One region of the Neobacillus sp. D3-1R genome, then DNA from elsewhere that is predicted to be linked to it. Evidence: predicted binding sites of a transcription regulator. Region 1 holds the regulator's gene; each other region holds the start of a gene.
The links. Region 1 encodes Rex, which represses fermentation and respiration genes when NADH is low (regulators of the CRP and FNR family bind a similar motif). Its sites were predicted from a motif close to TTGTGAAATATTTCACAA; they were not measured.
Positions count from the first base shown of each region.

Region 1 (2,207 bases):
TGAAAAAGGGAGACGTCTTAGCTGTCGCACAAGTAGCAGCCGTCATGGCTTGCAAAAAGACATGGGACATTATTCCGATGTGTCATCCGATACCGCTGACAGGAATTGATTTAACTTTTTCTTGGGAAGCCGTGGAAGATGATTATATATTACATATTTATGCTACTGTTAAAACCAAAGGAAATACGGGAGTGGAGATGGAAGCGCTCACAGCTGCATCCGTTTGTGCCTTAACCGTTTATGATATGTGCAAAGCGGTGGATAAAGGGATGGTCATTGGACCAACCTTCCTTGTCGAAAAAACAGGCGGCAAAAATGGTGACTTTAAGAGGATTGAACCAGTTAAATAAACGTTATAAATAGTCAAGGTAGGGGATGGGATGGTAAATGAATAATGAAACGATGAAGATACCACAAGCGACGGCAAAGAGATTGCCGTTATATTATCGATTTTTAAAAAATTTACATTCATCTGGAAAGCAGCGTGTTTCTTCAGCTGAACTTAGTGAGGCGGTAAAAGTTGATTCCGCAACGATTCGAAGAGACTTTTCGTACTTTGGTGCCTTGGGGAAAAAGGGCTATGGATATAATGTTAATTACTTATTATCTTTTTTCTCAAAAACCTTGGACCAAGATGAATTAACCAAAGTGGCTCTCATAGGTGTTGGAAACCTGGGAACAGCTTTTTTAAACTACAATTTTTTAAAAAATAATAATACTAAAATTGAACTTGCGTTTGATGTAGATAAAGGAAAAGTGGGGACAACCATCGGAGATGTCAAGGTATATCATATGGATGAACTTGAGGAAATCATCGTAAAGTCAGACATTCAAGTAGCCATTCTTACGGTCCCAGCTCCTGTTGCCCAAAGTATTACCGATAAACTCGTTAACGCAAATGTAAAAGGAATATTAAATTTTACACCAGCACGATTAGATGTACCGAATTCTATTCGGGTACACCATATTGATTTAGCAGTCGAACTACAATCGTTAATCTATTTCTTAAAACATTACTCGACAGATGAAGAGGAATAAAAAATGAGTCCATTAGGCGGACTCATTTTTTTTTGAATGTTTTTTTGAGTTTGTAATGGATGGCGATCATTTTTATCCCTGATCCTACGTCAAATGTAGCAAGAATGACTAATAGATAAGAGAAAAAGCCCCAGCCATCCTCTTGGACATTTTGAATAGCAAAATACGTAAATAAACTACCTAGCAAAATATATAGGATGCCGGAGCCAAAAGGTGAATATCTCATAAAATCCTCCAAATCATTTTAAAAAAATGAAATAAAGCTTTGAACTTTTTCCGCTTCTTGTATCATTTTTTCGATATCTTCTTTGAAAACAGATTGAATTAACACAACAAATGTATTCATGGCTACATGGGCAAACATGGGAACCCAGATTCGTTTCGTCTTTACATATAGGAAGGCAAAGGTAAAGCCCATAGCCGAGTAAAGCAGTGTATGTTCAGGCTCTGTGTGGGCTAATGCAAAGATAACCGAGCTGATAAGGGCAGATAGGAAAAAATTAAAACGTTTGTAAAGTGAACCAAAGATGATTTTTCGAAAGACGATTTCCTCTAAAATAGGTCCTAATACGGAACTAACAATAATCACAAGAGGGAACGTTTCAATAATCTTAATAATTTGTTTCGTGTTTTCCGAACCCATTTTAATTCCAAGCATATTTTCAATATTTGCAGCAAGCGATTGTGAAATTAGGGCTAAGAAAATACCGATGAAAGCCCAAAGCAAGGACCTTTGAAATGACATCGTATGGCTTCTATCTAATTGATCGGATTTCATTTCTTTTCTTAAAATAAAAAGTACAATCAGTGTCGTGATAGAAAAACTAATGAGGAGCCAATAAGATACATAAACCATTTTCCAGTTGGCAGGGGTATTTCCTAAAAATTTTCCTGTTAGTGTGAGGAGCGGAATCCCTAAAACACTGGAAAATTGCATGCCGATGTAGACAATGATGATAATCCAATATTCTTTTTTCAACGGTTTGATCTCCTTTACTTCTACTCTACAATTACATTTTACGCATAAAAGACCGTTTGTATCAATTAGAACTACTTCATTTCATCATAATCAAGAATAAAAGAAAAGACACAGGCTTATACTTATATAGTTGTGTCTAGAATAGGCATAGAAACCTTGTCTAATTTCGTCGAGATTTTCTTTTGAAAAT
Region 1 is NZ_CP197471.1:45,651-47,857, forward strand. Features, by position in the region: gene moaC (cyclic pyranopterin monophosphate synthase MoaC) at 1-350, shown strand, start outside; gene ACSBPO_RS00290 (redox-sensing transcriptional repressor Rex) at 388-1,038, shown strand; gene ACSBPO_RS00295 (YdiK family protein) at 1,061-1,264, opposite strand; gene ACSBPO_RS00300 (CPBP family intramembrane glutamic endopeptidase) at 1,283-2,017, opposite strand.

Region 2 (2,207 bases), 1.9 Mb from region 1:
CCCTTGGCAATATTAAATGGTAAAATATCATAAATCCATTTTATACCGAAGAAGCTCTCAGGCTCGGTATAATAGTGTGCTAATAATGCGCCAAACATGGCTTGAACAAAGAATAGTGCTGAGACAATAACAAAATATTTCCCTGATTTTAATTGCGATGATGTTACAGGCAGCTTATTTAAATCAATACGCGGGAAGTTTCCTTCCGTATAAGCTTCCTTCATACCTAAGTGATAACGATAGAATACGAATAGAATAAGACCAATAAATAAGATTAATAAAGTAACACTTGCCCCACTCCACCAGATTGCTGAAAATGACATTTGGTTACCAGCATCTTGATAATACGGCCAGTTATTTGTGTAAGTTATGTCATCTCCCTTTCTCTCTGTACTAGACAGCCATGCAGTCCAGAAAAAGAAATCGGAAATTTGTTTGATTTGATCTCCTTTTGCTACATATGCACGATCACCAGTAGGCATATGTTTTTCTTGAATTAGATTAGCCTTTAGTCCCCAATGATCACCTTCAGTGAACACCTTATGGTAATGCTCTCGTACCTTTTCTACCCCATAAACCTGGGCATCTGTTAATTGTAATTTGTCAGTATTAGGTTCATAGCGATTTTTACGCATTTCTTTTTTTACATTTTCACGAATGATGGTCTGTTGATCTTTATCTAATTCAGAAAAATCTTTTCCAAATTTTTCATTTGATTTGAAATTCTGCATTCCTTCTGTATATATCTTTAATGCTTCAGCTGTATAGTCAGGCCCCATATAAGAACCATGGCCCAATACGGTTCCATAATCCATTAAGCCATACTTTTGGAAAACAGCCTGCCCGCCCATAATAGTATCCTTTGTAAGGATAACCTCGCCTTTTGTATTCGTTACCTCTACAGGTCTTGGAGCCTGTTCTTTAAAAATCCAATATCCTCCAGTAAGCAACACTGTAAAACTAATTAAAATGGTGAAAATTAAGATGGATTTTAAAAGTGCATTCTTATTTCGTTTCACCACTTTGTTCGTCGGTTTTTGACGCTCAATTTCCATTTCTGCCACCCTTTCCTTGTTTGTGTACGTTCCTATTGTATAGGGTGGTATTCATATTGAATGTGAGCCTATTCATTTGGAAGGTGTGATTTTAGTCACTGTTACTGTGATATTTGTCACAGAATTGACACTAATTTTAAAAAAGAGTGCATCTTGCTATGATACACGTCACATTTTTAATATAGGAAGCTTGTTAAACTATGAGTATAGTTCAAATATTAAAGTTTCACTTAAGGAGAGATGGTTATGGAAGCAAAAATAATTGAATTAGATGTTCGTGAGGATATAAAAAATAAGCTTGAGCCGTTTCAAAAGATCATGACAGCTATCGCTGATTTAAATGAAGATGACGTGTTTGTTCTGCATGCGCCATTTAAACCTGTCCCATTATTTGCAGTTTTAAAAGCAAAGGGTTTTACCCATGAAACAGAGGAGCTCGAAAAAAAACATTGGAAGATTACCTTCACTAAAAGAGGTGAATCAAAATGATATTAGATAATCGTGGGTTAGAACCACCCCAGCCAATGATGCGCACTCTTGCTGCACTTGAAAACTTAAATGACAATGAAACTTTAACGATTATAAATGATCGCAGACCCATGTTTTTATACGAACAATTAGAGGAACTTGGCTACCGAAATCGTACTGAACAGCAAGAAGATGGCAGCTATAAGATTGAGATTTTCCGATAAAAGTAGGTGATGAATATGCTTCCGCAAAATGGAAGTGAAACAAATGTAAAGCTCCCCTTTGGCTTTTTCCTTTTCAGCCTAATCGCATTAGTGTTGTCACAGTTGATTTTAGTTCTGAATGGAGTCCATTTCTCAAATGGGGAATTTAGAGTACCTTCATTATTATCTGCAGCCCATTTTTTTATTTTAGGTTGGGCATTGATGATTGCCATGGGCTCGATGTATCAGCTTGTTCCAGTAGCCTTTTTAACACCCATATGGAGTGAAAAACTTGGATTTATTCAATTTAGCGTCCTGTCCATTGGTGTCACTAGTTTTGGTGCTTGTCTCTATTTTGCACCTCAGCATGCTCTTATTCCAGGAATTCTTACTATAATTGGAATATTGCTATTTTTATTCCAAATGTTAATGACTTTAAAAAAGCAAACCAAACCAAATATATTAACTTTATTCGTAGGAA
Region 2 is NZ_CP197471.1:2,813,151-2,815,357, forward strand. Features, by position in the region: gene ACSBPO_RS14410 (nitric-oxide reductase large subunit) at 1-1,055, opposite strand, end outside; gene ACSBPO_RS14415 (DUF2249 domain-containing protein) at 1,302-1,544, shown strand; gene ACSBPO_RS14420 (DUF2249 domain-containing protein) at 1,541-1,747, shown strand; gene ACSBPO_RS14425 (hypothetical protein) at 1,763-2,207, shown strand, end outside.
Region 2: a site for Rex is predicted at 1,160-1,177, ahead of ACSBPO_RS14410 (nitric-oxide reductase large subunit). Genes of this name have one in related genera too.

Region 3 (2,207 bases), 1.2 Mb from region 1:
GCTGGGCAGCAGTAGAACCAAAGCTTAATATTGTGCCAATCATCTTGTTTCTCATCTTATTTATTTGGCAAATGCCTCATACATTTGCAATAGCAATAAAAAAATATGATGAATATAAAGCTGCTAAGGTTGCTATGCTTCCTGTTGTATATGGATTTGAATTTACTAAACGTCAAGTTCTTATTTATAGTTTAGCTTTAATGCCATTACCATTTTTCTTATCATCGCTTGGAATAACGTTTCTAGTTATTGCGACAGCGTTAAACATTGGATGGATTGTATTAAGTATTAAAGGATTTTTCGCTAAAAATGATTACAATTGGGCTCATTTGATTTTCCTTTATTCAGTTAACTATATAACCATCATGTTTTTATTAATGGTTATTGTCACATTGCCATTTTTTAATTAGATATTTTCTTTAAAAATAAAAGATGCACAAGTAGTTTCATTCAAACTACTTGTGCATCTTTTTTATTTATGGCAACATTCACAAATTTGTCATTTTTAATTTTGTCTATTTTCGTGTAAAGCTATTTTTTGCAAAACATGTTAATAAGCTTATCAATAGTGATAATAACGCTATTTAAAGACAGCATACATTTATTATTTGGACCATTTATCTTTAAAACTCTACAAACAGTAATTTAAATCAACCATTTTATGTGATGCACTTCACATCATTGATAATTATTCGCAACTATTATGTAAGTATGAAATATCAAAGGGGGTTAAATTTCAATGGGAGCTTCAAAAGTAAATAAAGAGCAAGAGTCAAAAGTTGGAACATGGATCTCTGTAGGAGTAGTTGGAGCAGTCATACTTGTTACGTATTTTGTACTATTCGGGCTATTTATGGCTAGATATTAAGGGGGAAGAGAAATGAAGATGCATTTGGATGAAAAAATATGGCTTACCTTGAGCTTTGGTATGATCATGATTTTCATGTTAATTACTGGCTACCAAGGATTCGCCTTAGAAATGGGACCGCCAACAAATCAAGAAACGATAGATCCACAGAAAGTGGACCAAACCGCACCTTTTGATCAACCTGGAATCAAACAGGTTGGAGAAAACGAATATGAAGTGGTTATGACTTTACAAATTTTTAGCTTTAACCCTGGTAATATAGAAGTTCCTGCTGGATCAACCGTTCATTTTATTATGACTTCGAAGGATGTTGTTCACGGATTTGAAGTTGCGGGAACAAATCTGAATGCGATGGTAATGCCAGGACATATCACAAGAGCAACTCAAAAGTTTGATAAAGCTGGTAACTATTTAGTGCTATGTAATGAATATTGTGGTGCTGGACACCAAATGATGAGTACAACCATTACGGTTAAATAAAGGAGGGAAGTACAGTGGAATCAATTTTACATCAGAATGGTAAAACAAAATCCGTATTTAAAGAAAAAACAAATAAAGTATTGGGTGTAAATCCTCTAGATGCAAAAATAACGAAATTATATTTATCTGTTGCCTTTTTAGCATTACTACTTGGTGGATTATTAGGTTTATTACAAGGTTTAAATCGTGCTGGACTTCTGGAATTACCATCTTGGCTTAATTATTATCAGGTACTTACAGCACACGGTATCCTCTTAGTTGTTGTATTATCTGCATTCTTTACAATCGGTTACTTCTATGCTGGACTTTCCCATACACTGGGTGGTCTTCTTCCGAAAGTAAGAAAGATGGCGTGGATCGGCTTTTGGATGAAGATTTTCGGCTTTGTCTTAGCCGTAATTCCAATTTTAATGAATGAAGCTTCTGTTATGTATACTTTCTACCCGCCAATGGCAGCTCATCCTATGTTTTATTTCGGTCTTGTATTTATTGTATTAGGTGTTTGGATGCTGTCAATTGGGGCTTTTATCCAAGTGGCAAATTGGAGAAAGAATAATCGTGGGAAACATCTTCCTATTTTATCATTTTTTGCAACGGGTGTATTTATCTTATTAGTAGGTGCAACTGCTTTCGTTGCAGTTGAAGTGCTTTTCATGATTATTCCTTGGGTACTTGGATGGACCGATGGTATTAATGTTATGGTTGCTCGTACTCTATTCTGGGCTTTCGGACATACGGCAGTTAACATCTGGTATTTAACAGCTGTATCTGTATGGTATTGCATTATCCCGAAAATTATCGGTGGACACCGTTGGAATGATTTCTTAACACGTATGGTAGTTATTCCCTTAGTTATTAT
Region 3 is NZ_CP197471.1:1,278,979-1,281,185, forward strand. Features, by position in the region: gene cyoE (heme o synthase) at 1-410, shown strand, start outside; gene ACSBPO_RS06445 (cytochrome c oxidase subunit 2A) at 740-868, shown strand; gene ACSBPO_RS06450 (cytochrome c oxidase subunit II) at 881-1,348, shown strand; gene ACSBPO_RS06455 (cbb3-type cytochrome c oxidase subunit I) at 1,363-2,207, shown strand, end outside.
Region 3: a site for Rex is predicted at 662-679, ahead of ACSBPO_RS06445 (cytochrome c oxidase subunit 2A). Genes of this name have one in related genera too.

Region 4 (2,207 bases), 1.1 Mb from region 1:
TGAACGTACAGCCGAAACAAATAAAAATCGGAAAAAGATAGAAATGTCTTATATTGGTGGATAAAGAAACAGGCTGCTAAATATGCAGCCTGTTTCTTTATTATGGTTAAGGAATTTATAAATTTTAAACTTGTGGATAGCTTTAGAGAAAGTTTTTCGTAATCCAGCTCCAGCGCCTAGCCCCTCGAGGTCAAATAACCTGTAGTGTAAGAAGTCAAAGTGCAGACTTCTTACACTACAGAACATTTGCTTGTCGGGGCTGATCGAGGCGCTTGCGCTTTTTGTTCTTATAAATATCTTGGAAATAAAATATTGTTTTCTAAATGCACATGCATGAAGGTTTCACCTTCTAAGTCTTCTAAACGCTTGTATACAAGACGGTAAGTACCACATGCATCAATTGGTAACTCAAAATCGGATGTAATAGAACGTATTTCCCTTAGAATCTCACCTGCTGCATCATGTTCTTTTTCCAGCTGGGCCATCTCTTTTAATGCTTCTTCCCGATTTTCAACACTGCCATCTTCAAGCTTTAAAATTAATGGAAAAGAAAATTCCTCTTCTTTTTTTGTATGTTCTAAAAGTTCTTTTTTCAATTCGTAGAATAGCTCATACACTCTTAATAATTCTGGGTGACGATCTCCGTGAACTTTTGCCACTTTTGTAACATATGGACTTAATGAACCGAGTTCTTCCTCTAGTGGACGATGGTATCTTTCGATTACATGATCAATAATCGCTTTAGAATCAGACTTCATCCACACTTCCATATCATTTTGTTCATTATTCTCTTTTTTTTCGTATAGGTCTTTTAATTCTTCAATTAGACTTTCTAAATTGACACGGTTTGCTGTAGCAGCCGTTACTAATGGCGTATTCCCACCGCAACAAAAGTCAATTCGGTTACGTTTAAACACATCGCTTGATTTAGGGAAATCATTAACAATATCTCTTACTAATGATTGTTCTGTAAATGGGAAATTCATATGAAAAATCCTCCTTATTATCATGAATCTAAATATTTATTGGTTTACTACCTAAGGATACTGTAAAGAGGTTTAAAGGTTGGTGACATGTATCACACCAAAACGATATATTTTTGACAACTTTATTAACATGTTTATAGGATTTAGAATAAATATCCTTAGGTGTGAAGTTTGCCATGTTTTTTCCTGTCAGTTAATCTTATAATAGGTTTACATGTTCAATTAATAACAAAGTAAAACCTGTAGGAGTGGATATGATGCTAGAAAAAAGAAATCCTATTGCCATCAGTAAAGCGGTTCAAATGGTAATGGATTATCAAATACAAGGAATAACAGAATACATACCGATAACTGAATCCTATGGAAGATACTTATCAGAAGATTTAGTAGCAACAAGTGATGTACCTCATTTTGACCGGGCACCTTATGATGGATATGCTATCCGTTCAATCGATACCAAAAAGGCATCCCAGGATAGTCCAATAACTTTTGAGGTCATTGATGAAATTGGTGCGGGAATGGTTACAAATAAAAAATTGGGCCCTTTTCAAGCAGTAAGGATTATGACTGGTGCTATGATGCCAGAAGAAGCAGATGCTGTAGTCATGTTAGAATTAGCAAAAGATTACAAAGAAAATAACCAAGCTTTTATGAGTATTAAGCGTTCATTCAAAAATGGGGATAATGTCTCTTTTCAAGGAGAGGATGCAAAAAAAGGCGAGGTATTAGTAAAAAAAGGAGCATTTATAAACCCAGGGATTCAAGCGATGCTAGCTACATTCGGTTATGATAAGGTCCCTGTAGCTCGAAAGCCAAAAGTTGGACTTTTTGCTACTGGTACAGAGCTTTTAGAAGTTGGTGATGACCTTGTTCCAGGAAAGATTCGTAATAGTAATTCCTATATGATTTCTGCACAAATTGAACGCGTAGGAGCAGAAGTGGTTTACTTTGGAAAATTAGCGGATGACTTTGATACATGTTTTAATGCTATAAAAGATTCTCTAACAAAAGTAGATATATTATTGACAACTGGTGGTGTATCAGTTGGTGATTATGATTATCTTCCAGCGATTTATAAAAAGCTTGGAGCCGAAGTGTTGTTTAATAAAGTCGCAATGCGTCCTGGTAGTGTTTCGACTGTTGCACAACTAAATGGGAAGCTATTATTTGGATTATCTGGTAATCCTTCTGCTTGTTATGTTGGTTTTGAATTGTTTGCAA
Region 4 is NZ_CP197471.1:1,195,553-1,197,759, forward strand. Features, by position in the region: gene moaA (GTP 3',8-cyclase MoaA) at 1-64, shown strand, start outside; gene ric (iron-sulfur cluster repair di-iron protein) at 288-986, opposite strand; gene ACSBPO_RS06025 (molybdopterin molybdotransferase MoeA) at 1,244-2,207, shown strand, end outside.
Region 4: a site for Rex is predicted at 1,067-1,084, ahead of ric (iron-sulfur cluster repair di-iron protein). Genes of this name have one in related genera too.